2 regions of the Hymenobacter sp. 102 genome follow, and region 2 is predicted to be linked to the other one. Evidence: riboswitches for the same ligand, from Rfam matches in the RefSeq annotation. Region 2 holds a riboswitch; the other holds the start of a gene.
The links. Region 2 has a riboswitch for cobalamin ahead of ACN19L_RS03000 (acyl-CoA thioesterase). Riboswitches for the same ligand answer to the same signal wherever they lie in the genome.
Positions count from the first base shown of each region.

Region 1 (7,752 bases), 1.5 Mb from region 2:
CCGGGCTGCCCGCCGCCCGGCGTGGTGCGCTGCAGCAGTTGCGCCCCAGCACGGTAGGTTTGGCTGCTGGCCGCAGCGGGCAGCCGCTGCTGGCCCTGCGTTGGAACCTGCGCTAACCTAATTGTGGTTGTCCGGATGCTCCGGGCCGGTTTTCAGGGTTGCCAGCCGTTGCTGGCAGTGAGCTGAGAACCGGCCCGGAGTACCTTTTTCATCTTGTTTCAGAACCGGCCAGACGCAGCCCGGGACGGGTGGTTGCAGATTTCCTGCTTACGTTTGAGGCTGCCTTGCGCCCGGGCTGATTCGCCGGAGCGTCCGGCACCGCCCTGAATTCGTAGACCCGCTACATGGAATACCCGCTGCCCACGGCGGCTCGGCAATACGTTGCCCAGCACCTGCACGACGACCCCGCTCAACTAGCTCTGCAAGCCCGTCGCCACCCCGGCCTGCCCGTTCCCGACCTTATCCGGCAGATTCAGGCCCGGCAGAAAGCCCGCACCAAGCTGCCCGACTGGGCCGAAAACCCGGAGCTTATTTTCCCGCCTACTCTCTCAGTGGAGCAGGCTTCCTCGGCCCGTACGGCTGCCTTCAAAGCCTCTTTGGTGAACGGACAGCGCCTGGCTGATTTGACCGGGGGGTTTGGAGTTGATACAGCCCATTTCGCTACTACCGTAGCCGAGGTGCAGTACGTGGAGCGCAACGCGGCCCTGGCTGAGGTGGTGCGCTACAACCTGGCGCAGCTGGGTATCGGAAATGTGCAGTGCCACACCAGCGACGCCGTGCAGTTTCTGCGCAGCACCCCCGATACGTTCGACTGGCTGTACCTGGACCCCGCCCGCCGCGACACGGCTGCTAAGAAGATTTTCCGGTTGCAGGACTGCGAGCCGGATATTCTGCGCCTGCTGCCGCTGCTGCTGCACAAAAGCCGGTGCGTGCTACTCAAGACGTCTCCCATGCTCGATATTGAGCAGGCCATTCAGGAGTTGCGGCAGGTGCGGCGGCTGTGGGTGGTGGCCGTGGACAACGAGTGCAAGGAAGTGCTGTACGAGCTGGGCCCCGAGCCGGCCATCGACCCCGAACGGTTCACCGTAAACTTGCTGCGCAACGGGCAGCAGCAGGAGTTCCGACTAAACCGGGCCCGTGAAACCCGCGCCGTAGCCCGCTACGCCGAGCCGCAGCAGTATCTCTACGAGCCCAACGTGGCCGTGCTCAAGGCCGGCGCGTTCAAGAGCGTCGGCACGGCTTTCGAGCTACTGAAGCTGCACCAGCACAGCCACCTGTACACATCTGATTCGTTGCGGGCGGATTTTCCGGGCCGGATTTTCCGCATTCGGGCGGTGGAGAAGTACGATGGTGCGGCGTTGCGCACCCATCTCGGCCCCGACAACCGCGCCCACGTCACCACCCGCAATTTCCCCGATTCGGTGGCCGAGTTTCGACACCGCACCGCCATCAAGGAGGGTGGCGAGCTATACCTCTTCGCCACTACCAACCTGGAAGGCAAGCTGATGGTGCTGGTGTGCGAGAAGCTGTGAGTGAGTTGGTGAGCTTGACGTTCTGCTTGCGCTACCTGTGCGACCTGAACGCCAAACTCACCATTTCACTAACTCATCACTTCACCGTGCCGGGCTGGTCCATTTACTGCCCCGAAGGCGAAAGCGCCAGGGTAAGGCGGCGGCCGTTTCGCCGGCGTAGGCTAAACCCACGCGGGGGCTGGCCAGGATGTCGGCTTCATTGATGATTTCACCCGCATCTTCAAGCCAGAGCACCGGGCCCTGCAAGTTAGTGCCGCTAAGGGCGGGCGTGATGCCCAGGGCCTGGGCGAGCAGGCCCGGGCCGGTCGTTAGCTTAGGCGAATCCGGGGCCAGGTGGCCCCGGCGGGCCGCCATGATTTCCAGCCCCACCAGCGGCTCAATGGCCCGGATGAGCACTGTATCGGGTTTACTGGCCAGATTGGTGCTGATATTAAACAGGGTATGGCGGTTGTACACCTGATAGAGGTAGGCCCGCCCCCCGGGCTCGTGCAATGCCTGGCCGTGGGTGCCGCGCCGCTTCAGGTGCAGCTGCATGGAATCGTCGCCCTCGTGGGAGTACGCCTCAGTTTCCACAATGCGGCCGCCGGTTAGCTGCCCTTCCAGACAGGAGTACACGTGCTTGCCCAGCAGCTCGCGGGCAATCTGCACGGGGTTGGAACGGCGGTAGAATTCGGGGGGCAGCAGAGACATACAGCAGTACGACAGGAAGAATTACGGATGAGTAGGCATCTATACGGGGCAATGCCTACCTTTGCCGCTGTAAAGGTGGCCGGACCCCAAATGCGGGGCGAGGCTGAAAAGGGAATCCGGTTGAAATCCGGAGCTGTCCCCGCAACTGTACGCTTCAGGAGTCGGCGCGTCATCACCGGCCACTGTTTCTGCCTCGGCTTCTTAGCTGAGGCCCTGGAAATGGGAAGGCGACGCGCCCGGAGCAAGCCAGGAGACCTGCCTTTGCGCATCCCCATGTTCAGCGCCTTCGGAGGAAAGGCGGAGAATGAAACCAGCAGCCCGGCTCCGGCCGGGCAGAGTACCCTTCTGTTTTCGGCCTCGGCTTCGGGGGTTGGCGGCTCACGAGGCCAGCTAAGCCACGAGGTTTTGAACTGAATTTTTCGGTTGCGAAAATTTGGTTCTCAAGATGCGTTTTACCGCCCTGCCGTGGAGCCGCCTGCTTAGCTGGCTGGCGGGTGGCCTGTTGCTAACTACTTCGGCCTCGGCTCAAACCAGCGAGCTGCCCGCCGATACGGCCCGCGTGCAGCGGCTGCCTACGGTGCGCATTCCCGGCGTCCGCCTTGAGCGGTTTGCAGTGGGCAGCCGCCGTCTCACCCTCGATTCGGTGGCCCTTACCACTTACCGTACCGGTACGCTTACCGATGTACTGAGCGCACGCACGGCCCTGCACCTGCGCAATTACGGCCCGGGCCAGCTGGCTTCCATCACGTTGCGGGGCACCTCGGCGCGGCACACCGCCGTGCTCTGGAACGGCTTCAATATCAACCTGCCCAGCCTGGGTGAGGCCGATTTTTCCCTGCTGCCGGTGAGCGGATTTACCCAGGCCGATGTGCAGCCGGGGCCGGCCGCCGCCACCTACGGCAACGGGGCTATTGGGGGCACGGTGCTGCTGTCATCGGAGGCGAAGTGGAACACCGGCTGGCGCGGGGCGGCCCAGGGCGAGTACGGCAGCTTCGGGCTGGGAGCCGGCACGGTGGAGGCAGCCTTCAGCAACCAGAAAATAGCCGTGCGCACCAGCCTGCTGTACCGGGAAGCGGCCAACAACTTTGCCTATTACGCCCAGGAAGCCCGCGGCCGAACCCGCCAACGCCAGCAGAACGCCGCCTTGCGCCAGGCCAGCCTCAGCCAGGATGTGACGCTGCGCCTGGGCCAGCGCAGCGAGGTGGCTTTGGCCGCCTGGCTCACCGATGCTGACCGGCAAATTCAGCCAGGCGTCGGCACCAACAATACCCACGCCGAGGAACGGGACCAGAGCCGCCGCCTCACCGGCAGCTACCGTTCCGTGAGCCAGCATCACGAGTGGGCCGCCCGTGCCGCCTGGTTTGAGGACATCCTGAACTACCGCGACGACGTGAGCGGGCTGAGCGAATCCCGGGTGCGCACCAGCCAGGCTCAGGTCGAGCATACTTGGACAGTAGCGCCCAACGCCTCCGTCCGGCTTGGGGGTGAAGCTCAGCATTTTGCCGCCCAGGTAGATGGCTACGGCCGCCAGCCCCGCACCGAAAACCGCTACTCTGGCTTCGCCCTGCTCCGCTACGACCCGCAGCCCCGCCTGCGCCTTTCCCTGAACGTGCGCCAGGCCGTGCTGCCCGGCCGCCGCCCGCCCCTCACGCCCACGCTGGGTGCCGAGTGGCTGGCCCTTGAAGTCGGCTCACAGACGCTCACGGTAAAGGGCAGTGCCTCCCGCAGCTACCGGGCCCCCACCCTGAACGAGCGGTACTGGCGGCCCGGCGGCAACCCCGATTTACTGCCCGAGGAAAGCCTGGGGTACGAGGGCGGCCTGGTGCACACCTTCACGCAAACTCCGGCCCGCCTGCGCCTGCAAACTGAGCTGACGGCTTACCGGCAGCTGGTAGATAACTGGGTGCAGTGGACGCCCGGAGTTGCGTACTGGTCGCCGCGGAACCTGCGGCAGGTGCGCGCCCAGGGGCTGGAGGCCAGTACGCAGCTGAGCTGGCAGCACAGGGCTTACGGCCTGCTTGCCCGGGCCAGCTACGGCCTCACGCAGTCGGTAAAAACCCAGGGTGTAGCCACCGACTCCGACCCAGTGGGACGGCAGCTGCCCTTCGTGCCGCGGCATACGGCCGCCTTCAGCACCGACCATACCTGGCACGGCTGGCAGCTCAGCACCACGCTCACTTATACCGGCTACCGCTACACCGATGCCTCGGCCACGGAATTTCTGCCCAGCTACTGGCTGCTGAACGCGGCTCTGGGCCGCACGCTGGCGGTACGGCCGGGCTGGCGGCTGCAGGCGCTGGCGCAGGGCTTCAACCTTGCCAACGCCTCCTACCAGAGTTACCAGAACCGCGCCATGCCCCTGCGCAGCGGCAGCCTGAGCTTGCGGCTGCTTTGGCGCTAAGCTTTTCCCCGACGACTTTTTTCTATCCCTTTTTTTTTCTCCGCATGAAGTATTCTTTCCCTTTTCAGAGCCTGAGCAGCCGCTTACTGCTGGGCAGCGCCGCCGCTTTCAGCCTGCTGGCCTGCGACCCGGATGACACCACGCCCGAGGCCGTTACCATCAGCCCCAACAGCGTGCTGATTGTGAACGAGGGCAACTTCCAGAAGTCGAATGCCGACATCAGCGTATTCAGTAAAACCAGTTCTTCGGTGGTGTATAAGGGCGCGTTTGCCGCTGCCGCCAAACGGGAGCTGGGCGACGTAGCCCAAAGCCTGAGTCTGCAGGGCAACAACGCGTACATCGTGGTGAACAACAGCAATAAGCTGGAGGTCATTTCTCTGCCCAACTTCAAGCCGGTAGCTACGGTAACAGGGCTGCAGCTGCCGCGCTACTTCGCGGCGGCCTCCGCGGCCAAGGGCTACGTAACGGAAACGGTGAAGTACGATGGCAGCAATGGCCGCGTATCGGTACTCAACCTGACCACCAACACCGTCAGCAAAACTATTGCCGTGGGTGTGCAGCCCGAGCAGCTGCTGGTGGCGGGCTCCCGTTTGTACGTAACCAATAGCGGCAGCAATACTGTTACCGTTATCAATACCACCACCGATGCCGTGGAGGGCACCATTACCGTGGGCGACTCCCCGAACAGCTTGGTGCAGGACCGGGACGGCAACGTGTGGGTGCTGAGCGGGGGCAAAACCTACTATAACCCCGACTACACCACTGATTACACCCGCACCACCAAGGGCAGCCTGGCCAAAATTGTCCCGGGTCAGCTTACGGCTACCATTCGGGAAGTAGCCTCCAACCGTAGCTCCCCAAGCCGGCTGGCCATCAACGGAGCCAAAAGCCAGCTCTACTACACGTACCTGGGCGGCGTGTACACGCTGGGTGTGGCCGATGCAACGTTGCCAACCACCCCACTTATCCGGCGCAGCTTCTACGGCCTGGGTATCGACCCACAGGATGGCACCATCTACGGCGGATTGGGCTCATTCACGGCCGCCGATAAAGTAATCCGGTACCGCAGCACGGGGGCACCCCTCGATTCCTTTACTGTGGGCATTGGGCCCAATGGCTTCGCCTTCAACTAACCCAACCTGTTCTGAGCTCTGGAAACAGCCCGGCCCGGCTTCGGTCGGCCAACAACAAGGCCCGCAACTGTAGTTGCGGGCCTTGTTGTTGGCCGGGGTTCCGTTGGGGGTTAGTCGGCAATACCATCGTTGTTCCGGTCTTTGCGTTCCGTAGCCGACTCGTACTGCTGACGGCCGGTGGGCATAGCTGCCGTGTCGCGCTGCAGGCCGGAGGTAGCTGAGTCGGCGGCCAGAGTGGCGTTTTGCTGCGTGGCCGGGTCGTTGCTTTTTTCGGCACCGCGCTCCACGTTAGTGTCACCGGAGCTGCTGCCCGTGTTGCAGGCCGATACGGAAACGACAAGCAGGGCGGCTACGGCCAGGGAGCAGAGAGAAGAGAGCCTTTTCATAGGGTTTGGGAGATAGGTGAGGGAGCGGTGTGAAGTAAAGTATTTGGGCTGTACGGCTGACCGCCCCGGCGGTTTTTGCGTATGAAGATTTCCCGTTCCCAACCACAGCCATTCTGCCACTTTATCAGTTGTTTTTTCCTTATGCTTCATACTGACCCGTAGCTAAGACCATCCTTGGATTCCCGTTTCTGTATGCAGCCAACGGTTATCTTTGTTCGCCTGTAGCTGCAGCCATGACCCGAGCCTCTTCCCAAATTACCGCGTACAAGCCCCTGCTGCGGAAGCTAGCCTGGCTGGCTGGCAGCAGCTTTCTACTGGCGCTACTGCTTATAGTGTATCTGTACGGAACTCAGGATGAGTTCTTCGGACGGTTTTTTGGCGCATTTTTCGTATTTTTCTGGCTATTCACCGTGACCTTCCTGGGTGTGGTTCCCTTCATCCACTGGGCCACGGTGAACTGGTTTGGAAAGCAATGGACTGATGACGTCCCGCCCGCGACGCGGCGCCGGGGCAAATCCGCTGCTTCCCCGCCATCTTCTCGTACATCCACGCGTACCGCCCCGCGGTTGAACCCAACTCAACATCCGTGAAAACGACGCTTCTCCACATCAAAAACATGGTTTGCCCACGCTGCATTGATGCCGTGCGCAACCTGCTCGAACAGGCGGGCTACCGCCCCACCGACGTAACGCTGGGCCAGGCGCAACTGGACCAAAGCACACCCGCTGACCCGGCCTCCGTGGCTCCCATGCTGCGTGAAGCCGGCTTCGACGTGATTATGGGCCGGGCCGACCAGCTGACCGAGCAAATAAAATCGGCCTTGGTTGAATACCTGGAGCATCTGCGCACGGCGCGCATGCCCTTAACCACCTCGGCCTTCCTCACCGACCGGTTTGCCGCTACTTACTCGCACTTGAGCAAGGTATTCTCGCGCACGGCTAACCTCACTATTGAGAAATACCTGATTCGGCTGAAAATTGAACGGGTGAAAGAAATGCTGAGCTATAATGAAATGACGCTCAGCGAAATTGCCGAACACATGCGCTACAGCTCCGGTCAGCACCTGAGCAACCAGTTCCGACAGGTAACGGGCCGCTCCGTGAGCGAATTCCGCCGTGACCTGATGCCCCGCCGCCTGTCACTGGATCAGTTGGCATAGAACGTACGCTCACCAGAAAGGCCCACCAGCCAGTGCCCCACTCAGGATAACCGAACGGGGCGCTGGCTGGTGGGCCTTTCTGGTGGACTTCAACTTAGGCTTTACCTTTGTGGGCACCTTTACTGCCGGTTGGCGGTTGCTGTTCCCGTGTCGTCTTCTGCCCACCCCCGCATCCTGCTTGTTACGCCGCCCCTTACGCAGCTGAATACGCCCTACCCGGCTACTGCTTACCTCAAGGGTTTTCTGGGTGGGCGCGGCTATCAGGTAATGCAGGCTGATCTGGGGTTGGAATTGGTGCTGCAGCTGTTTTCCCGGGCGGGGCTGACGCGGGTGTTTGCCGAAATCGAGGCCGGTGGCTTCGAGCTGAGCGACAATGCCCGGCGCATGCTGCGGCTCAAGAACAGCTACCTGAGCACGGTGGAGCCAGTTATCCGGTTTCTACAGAACAAGG
Region 1 is NZ_CP188172.1:2,161,774-2,169,525, forward strand. It holds gene ACN19L_RS09375 (hypothetical protein) at 1-116, shown strand, start outside; gene ACN19L_RS09380 (THUMP-like domain-containing protein) at 345-1,532, shown strand; gene ACN19L_RS09385 (DNA-3-methyladenine glycosylase) at 1,614-2,222, opposite strand; cobalamin riboswitch at 2,279-2,499, shown strand; gene ACN19L_RS09390 (TonB-dependent receptor plug domain-containing protein) at 2,668-4,623, shown strand; gene ACN19L_RS09395 (YncE family protein) at 4,668-5,756, shown strand; gene ACN19L_RS09400 (hypothetical protein) at 5,867-6,142, opposite strand; gene ACN19L_RS09405 (AraC family transcriptional regulator) at 6,729-7,301, shown strand; gene ACN19L_RS09410 (B12-binding domain-containing radical SAM protein) at 7,449-7,752, shown strand, end outside.
Region 1: linked by a shared signal. The riboswitch ahead of ACN19L_RS09390 (TonB-dependent receptor plug domain-containing protein) and the one ahead of ACN19L_RS03000 (acyl-CoA thioesterase) in region 2 are both predicted to bind cobalamin.

Region 2 (7,752 bases):
TAGGAGTGGGCCGGGCCTGCGCCCCGGCTACCGCCAGGCGGCGCTGGAGCATGGCCCGGGCCTTGCTGAGCTGCGACTTGCTGGTGCCTTCCGAAATACCGAGCAGCTCGCCGATTTCGGGGTGGGTGTAGCCTTCCAGCGCGTAGAGGTTGAAGACGGTGCGGTAGCCGGCCGGCAACTCGGCCAGTAACGCCAGCATATCCTGGGCGTTGAGCTGGCTTTCGGCTTCGGCGGCGGTGGCCGGCACGTCGTAGGTTAAATCATCAATGGCCATGTGCAGCGGCTCCTTGCGGCGGAGCATGCCCAGGGCCTCATTCACCACGATGCGCCGGATCCAGCCTTCGAAGGAGCCTTCGTGCCGGTACTGGCCCAGGGCCCGGAATACTTTGGTGAAGCCCACAATCAAGGCCTCCTCCGCATCTTCACGCCGCCGCAGGTAGCGCAGGCACACAGACAGCATCAGGCCCGCAAACCGCTCATAGAGTAGCTTTTGGGCCCGGCTACTGCCCTCGCGGCAGGCAGCTATAAGTTCTACTTCAGTCACGGAAAGAAAGGGTAAAGTGCAGTCAGAAGCAGGGCGTTTGGGAGGCTAGATGGCAGGAAACGGCGGACAGTTGCCTGGCTACTCAAAAAAAACTTACCAACATAGCCGGGAGAAATCTGCTGGAAAAATACCGGCTTTATTCAACAATCGGGGAGGGAAATCTGTCTATATTATGTACCAACATATATTCGTTCGCTATGAAGACGATGCAAGGAAGAGTATTGGTGATTACCGGGGCAGCCATGGGTCTGGGCCTGGCCGCCGCTAAAGAGCTGGCGAGCCGGGGTGCCAGTCTGGTGCTGGTTGACTACAATGAGCAAAGCCTGCAGGAAGCCCGCGAGGCTATCAGCCAGGAGTTTCCGGCGGTAGAAATTCTGACGGTAGTGGCCGACGTATCCGACGAAACGGCCGTGCAGCATTACGTGCAGGAAACCGTGGACAAGTTTGGCCGCATTGATGGGTTCTACAACAACGCGGGCATTGAGGGCAAGCAGGCCAGCATCACGGAATACGATGTGGCCGTGTTCAAGAAGGTTATCGATATCAACCTGATGGGCGTGTACTACGGTCTGCGCTACGTGCTGCCCGTGATGCAGCGCCAGGGCTTCGGCCGGATTGTAAACGTGGCCTCGGTGGGCGGCATCCGGGGCGTACTCAACCAGATGCCCTACGTGGCCAGCAAACACGCCGTGTCGGGCATGACCAAGAACGCGGCCCTGGAATACGGCCGCTACGGCATCAGCACCAACGCCATTGCGCCCGGGGCCATTCTCACGCCCATGGTGGCCGAGGCGTTTAAGCAGGTCAATCCCTCTGACCCCAAACAGGCCGAGGCCCGGTACGCCAGCAACAACCCCACGCGCCGCCTGGGCCAGCCCGAGGAAGTAGCCAAAGTAGTGGCGTTCCTGCTGAGCGACGATGCCTCTTACCTGAACGGCCAGACCATTGCCATCGACGGCGGCGAGTCCAATATGTACGGCAACGCCGAGTAGCTTTCGGCAAGCTTTATAACGCAAAAAGCCGCCGTGCCCAAGGCATGGCGGCTTTTGTGTGTACTTACGATTAGGCTAGTACTGCCCCACGCTGAGCATTACCAGCGTGCAGGCTTCTTCGGTTTGGATGCCGCGCTGGTGGGCCAGCTCCTCCAGCTCCGGGTTTTCGGTGCCGGGGTTGAAGATGATGCGCTTGGGGTTCAGGTCCAGGATGTAGTCGTACCAGGCGGGCTGGTTTTGGGGGCCTACGTACAGCGTCACGGTGTCCACATCCGCGGCCGTGGGCCGGTCGTTGCGGATTTCCAGGCCGGCCACGGAGCCTTTGCGGATACCCACGGGCACTACCTCGTGGCCGTGGTTTTTGAGCTGGTGCACAGCCCGGTAAGCATAGCGGGCGGGATTATCGGTAGCACCCAGTACCAGGGTCTTTTTCATGACTCGTTTATCGTTGTGGATTGTTGATTTTTCGTCCGTTACCTGGCTGACCAGAGGCACTGCTGCCTGTGCAGGATGGTGACTTTAACGCATAAATCATGCAGAAGACCGATTCATGCGCCAAACCCCGCCCGAAAAACGAAAAACCAACGACAAAAAACTCAAAAGCCCGCCAGCACCGCCTCCGCGCACCGTTCCCCGTCCATAGCCGCCGACACGATGCCGCCGGCGAAGCCCGCACCTTCGCCGCAGGGGAACAGGCCCCGCACCTCGGGGTGCTGCAGCGTGTCCCGGTCGCGGGGGATGCGCACGGGCGAGGAGGTGCGGCTTTCCACGCCCACAATCTGGGCCATGTTGGTGGCGTAGCCGGGTATTTTGCGGCCGAAGTTCTGAAAACCCTGGCGCAGCCGTTCCGCCAGCCCAGCACCCAGCACTTTATCCATTGGTACCGACACGAGGCCGGGCTGGTAGCTGGTTTCCAGCAGGCTGGCAGATACTTTTTTCTTCAGAAAGTCGCCCAGCAGCTGGGCCGGGGCTACCTGGGTGTTGCCGGCCAGCAAGCAGGCCCGCTGCTCAATTTCCTGCTGAAAGCGCAGGCCGGCCAGGGCTCCGTACTGGCGCACATCCATATCCTCCAGCTCCACGGCGGCCACAATGCCGGAGTTGGCAAAGCGCGAGTCGCGGCGGCTGGGGCTCATGCCGTTTACTACCACCTCGCCGGGGGCCGTGGCGGCGGGCACGATAAAGCCGCCCGGACACATGCAGAACGAAAACACGCCCCGCTGCCGCTGCTGCCACTGGGTTTGGTGCACCAGCGAGTAGGAGGCCGCCGGCAGCTGGCCCCGGTTCTGGCGGCGGTACTGGGCTTGGTCGATGAGTTGCTGGGGGTGCTCCACGCGCACGCCCAAAGCAAAGGGCTTGGCTTCGATGAGTACCCCGCGCCGGTGCAGCAGCTCATACATATCCCGAGCCGAGTGGCCGGTGGCCAGAATCACGGCGTCGGCCGTCAGCTCCTCGCCGGTGCTGGTAACCACGCCGCGCAGGTGCTTGCCGGTCAAAATCAAATCATCCACGCGGGTGTCGAAGCGCACCTCGCCGCCGGCCTCGCGCACACTGTCGCGCAGGGCGGCTACCACGTAGGGCAGCTTGTTGGTGCCGATGTGGGGGTGGGCGTCCACCAGAATATCGGGGGTGGCACCGTGCTGCACCAGAATCCGCAGAATCCGCTGAATGTCGCCGCGCTTGGTGGAGCGGGTGTAGAGCTTGCCATCGGAGTAGGTGCCGGCCCCGCCTTCCCCGAAGCAGTAGTTGCTGTCGGGGTTCACCACGTGCTCTTTGTTGAGGGCAGCCAGGTCGCGGCGGCGGGTGCGCACGTCTTTGCCGCGCTCCAGTACAATGGGTTTGATACCCAGCTCAATGGCCCGCAAGGCGGCAAACAGCCCGGCCGGACCCGCGCCCACAATCAGTACCGAGCGGGTGGCCTGGCTGACGTTGGGGTAGCTGAACCAGGGGCCGAACAGCTCGGCGGGCGGGGCGGCGCGGTAAATATCGGCGCGGAGGCGTATGAGGGGCTGCCGGCCGCGGGCATCAATGGAGCGTTTGCGCAGGTGCACAAAATCGGCCTGGCCGGGCACGAGGCCGGCGGCATCGAGCAGGGCCCGGTAGCGGGCCAGTTCATCATAGGCCACTTCCGGGGGCAGAAGCAGCTCAATTTCCTGGGGGGAAGCCATAGCTGAGAGGTGAAAGGGAGTTAGCCTTTGAACCGAAACGGGTACGCAAGGGGCGGCAAAGATACGCAGACAAGCCTCCCGTTGCGGCCGGGCCAGAGCTGAAATCCGGCGGGCAGCAGGGGAGGCTTGCGCAAATGGGGTACTGAACGCTAATTGTTGGTCAGCGAGGAACTGCCCTTACTGCCCTTCGTCCGGGGCCAGAACTGCTCGATGGACTCGTTGAACTGCGCCAGCACTTGATTGCGCACTTCTCCGGAGGAGTGGCGCAGCAGCTGGCCCAGTAAGTGACGGTACATTTCGGTGGTTACTTCCAGACCTTTAGCGCTGACCAGGCCGTGGTGCAGCAGGTCGCAGTTGGCGGCCACCGAATTGGCCAGAGACTCAGTAAGTTCTTCCCGGGCCTGGTCAGCATCCCGGAATGACTGTTCCAGACGCTTATTTATAGGAGAAGTAGAGGGCTGCTCGTGAGACATAGTGAAGAATGGAAGAAACGGGGAGTGGCAAGCAAACCGCCAACACAGGCTAAATAGTTCGGGATAACTCGAAAAATTCTTGCCTGCGTCCCATTCCGCCGGGCGCCCGTTTCTCCATTCACTGCACGGCAGCACTACCGCGGGCGTAGCGGCTCAGCCTCCGCCGGCAGAATCCGGACGGGCTGCTTCTGGTCGTTGATGGCCACGAAGGTGAACAGCCCCGAAACGGCCCGGTGGCGCTCTTCGGAGTACATCTGCTCCACAAACAGCTCCACCCGCACCTTCAGGCTGGTGGTGCCCACGTGCTCCACCCGGCCAATCAGCTCCACCAGCGTACCGCCGGGAATCGGGTGGGTGAAATCCACTTTGTCGGAGGAAACCGTGACCATTTTGAGGCGGGAGAAGCGGGTGGCCGTGATGAACGCCACCTCATCCATCAGGTGCAGGGTGGTACCCCCGAACAGGGTGTCGTAGTGGTTGGTGGTGTTGGGGAATACGGCCTTGAAGATGCGGGTTTCGGCCTGGCTGATTTTCTCGTCGAGGGTAAGCATGGGTGAAAGGGAAAAAGGTGAAGAATAACCTTCCCGGCCCGCTTTTCGGGGGCCTCTTTTCCCAAGGTGCTTACCCGGTGTTCTGCCCACGCCTCCGCCGCGCCGGCCCACACGAAACGGCGCGGGCCGCCGCTAGTCGGCCCGAAGTGGCAGCACCCGATAAGGCCCTCAGGTCGCGAAGAGGCCTCATCATCAAAAGCGGCGGGCAGGTATCCTGACTTGTGCCCGGTATCCCGCCCTTCTCACCCGCCAGGGGCAATGGGCTGCGCGGGGATACCGTTGCGGCCGCTTACGCGGGCCACGGGCACTTACAGTAGCGCGTCTGTCCGGGAGTTGCACCCGGTTCCCTTTTCGGGCCTGTTCTGCAGGGAGAAAGGCCACCACGCCGCTCGTCTGACTGAAAAACACAGGCAAAGAACGTGGCCGCAAGCTACGCACAGTTTGCGCGATTTGCTTGCGGCCGCTGGCCCGGCGGAAGTATCCGGGCAATGCCTCTACCTTTGCGCTCCACCCGCTGACGGGGCCTACTTAATTAGTATTTTTAATGATTCGTATTGCGCGGCCGTTTTTCTCAGGCAGTAAGGATATTAAACACTTGGTAAACAACTTGCTGCGGCGGGAGCAGGCCCGGCTGGTGAGCCAGCGGGTGCTGGATGTACCCGCCGGCAACGGCGACACGGCCCGGCTCCTGCTGGAACTGGGGGCCCAGGTAACGGCCGCCGACCTGTACCCGGAGTTTTTTCGGGTGCCGGCTATTGAGTGCGTCAAGGCCAACCTGAACAGGGCTCTGCCCTTTGCCGATGCCAGCTTTGATATGGTGATTTGCCAGGAGGGTATTGAGCACATGCCCAACCAGCTGCACCTGTTTCAGGAGCTGAACCGGGTGCTGCGGCCGGGGGGGCGGGCCATCATCACCACGCCCAACTACTCCAACCTGCGCACCCGCCTGAGCTACCTGCTGCTGGAAAGTGAGGGCTACAAGCTCATGCCCCCCAACGAAGTGGATTCCGTGTGGGCCTCGGATAATGCCCGCACCATCCACGACGTGTACCTGGGCCATATCTTCTTCGCCAACCTCACCAAGCAGCGGGCATTGGCGGCGCTGTCGGGGCTGCGGATAGTGGAGGTGCATCCCTCAAAGGTCAACTATACATCCTTGGCACTGCTGCCTTTTTATTATCCCTGGATGCGGCTGGCCGGGTGGCGGGCCCGGCAGCGGGGCCTGCGGAAAGGCACGCCCTCGGCCCGCCGCCCGGAGGCGTACGCCGAGCTGGCCCAGCTCAACCACAGCCTGACGGTACTCACCGGCGGCCACCTGATTGTGGAGTACGAAAAGCGGCTGGAAACCACGGAGGCAGTACGGGAGCTGACGGGCAAGCTCGCGCTGGATACGGCCCGCACCTGATTACTTTTGCACAGCAGATTTAGTTACGAATACCCTATGCAGCAGCGAATTGGGGCCTTTTCCTGGGGGCAGTATTACCATTCGGGGCAGTTGTCGCAGCAGCTGCTGTGGCTAGCCTGCGGGGCCGGAGTGGCGGGGCTGCTGGCTTTCCGGATGCTGATTGCGCTGAGTCCGGTGGTGGGCGTGCTGGCCGCGCTGACCAATCCCCGGCTGCGGCAGGCTCTGCCCCAATACTGGCGCAACGGCGCGGCCCTGCGGGCAGCGGCGCTGGTGGCGTTTCTGCTGTTGAGCGGCCTGTACACCAGTGAGTGGGCCGTGTGGCGGCACGAGCTGTTCCGGAGCCTGACCTGGCTGGGCGTGCCGCTGGCCTTCACGCTGGCCGTACCCCTGAGCGCCCGCCAGCGGCTGACAGTGGGCGCTTTTTTCGTCCTGAGCACGGCGGCGGTGGGCCTGTTGACGATGGGCCAGTACCTGCTTGATCCGGCGGCGGCATTAGAGGCCATTCGGGTGGGGCAGAACCTACAGGCGGCTACGGGGACGTTTCACATTGCCTTCGGGCTGATGCTGGCCCAGGCGTTTTTCTGGGGGCTGCTGCTGCGGCGCAGCCCGTTGGCGGGGCAGGCTCTGCGGACCGGGTTGCTGCTGGCCGTGGGGGTAATTGCGCTGAGCCTGCACGTGCTGGCCTACCGCACGGGGCTGCTGGTGCTGTACGCGGGGCTGCTGGCCTGGGCGTTCCGGTTGCTGCTGCGGCGCCGGCAGCGGCTGGTGGGGCTGGGGCTGCTGCTGGCTGTGCTGGTGTTGCCCTGGCTGGCCTACCGCACCCTGGAGCCGGTGCAGCAGCGCATCAGCACCACGCTTTACGACGTGGCCCAGTACACCGAGGGGCGCGACATCAACGGCTACTCCCTGGCCCAGCGGCTGGCGGCCGTGGAAACGGCCGGGGCCATCATCCGGGAAAACTGGTTGCTGGGCGCGGGCCCGGCCGATGCCTACGCCGCCATGCAGGCGCAGTATGCCTGGCGCAACTTCGGGCTGCGGCCCGAAAACCGGGTGAACGTGCACAACCAGTACCTGAGCACGCTGGTGGGCGGGGGCGTGGTGGGGCTGGCCCTGTGGCTGGCCGTGCTGCTGGGGCCGCTGGTGCAGCGGGCCACCCGCCGTAATCCCTACGTGTGGGTGTTCATCTTCACCCAGGCCGTCGCCATGCTGGTGGTCGATATCCTGAGCCTGCAAATCAGCCTGAACCTGTTTGTTTTCGGCTACGGGTTTGTGGTAGTTGCCACGGAAACCGCCGCGCGGTCCGCCGAACCGGAGCTGCCGGGGTTGCCGCCGGCCGGTCGCTAGGCGCGGCGGGCCGTGGGCAGCCGGCTTAGAGTTTCTTTTGTCCTTGCTTTCACCTTGCTGCCTATGTTGCCCCTTGCCCCGCCGCGTACCATGTCCTCCCGCATCCGGTCCATTTTCAGCGGCTCGGTGGGCAACCTGGTGGAGTGGTACGACTGGTACGTGTACTCGGCCTTCGCTTTGTATTTCGCGCCGGCTTTCTTTCCAAAGGGCAACCTCACGGCTCAGCTGCTGAACTCGGCGGCCATTTTTGCGGTGGGCTTCCTGATGCGGCCGTTGGG
Region 2 is NZ_CP188172.1:687,735-695,486, reverse strand. It holds gene ACN19L_RS03025 (RNA polymerase sigma factor) at 1-544, opposite strand, end outside; gene ACN19L_RS03020 (SDR family oxidoreductase) at 742-1,536, shown strand; gene ACN19L_RS03015 (CoA-binding protein) at 1,612-1,971, opposite strand; gene ACN19L_RS03010 (NAD(P)/FAD-dependent oxidoreductase) at 2,133-3,701, opposite strand; gene ACN19L_RS03005 (hypothetical protein) at 3,851-4,174, opposite strand; gene ACN19L_RS03000 (acyl-CoA thioesterase) at 4,309-4,725, opposite strand; cobalamin riboswitch at 4,913-5,126, opposite strand; gene ACN19L_RS02995 (class I SAM-dependent methyltransferase) at 5,270-6,130, shown strand; gene ACN19L_RS02990 (O-antigen ligase family protein) at 6,167-7,474, shown strand; gene ACN19L_RS02985 (MFS transporter) at 7,538-7,752, shown strand, end outside.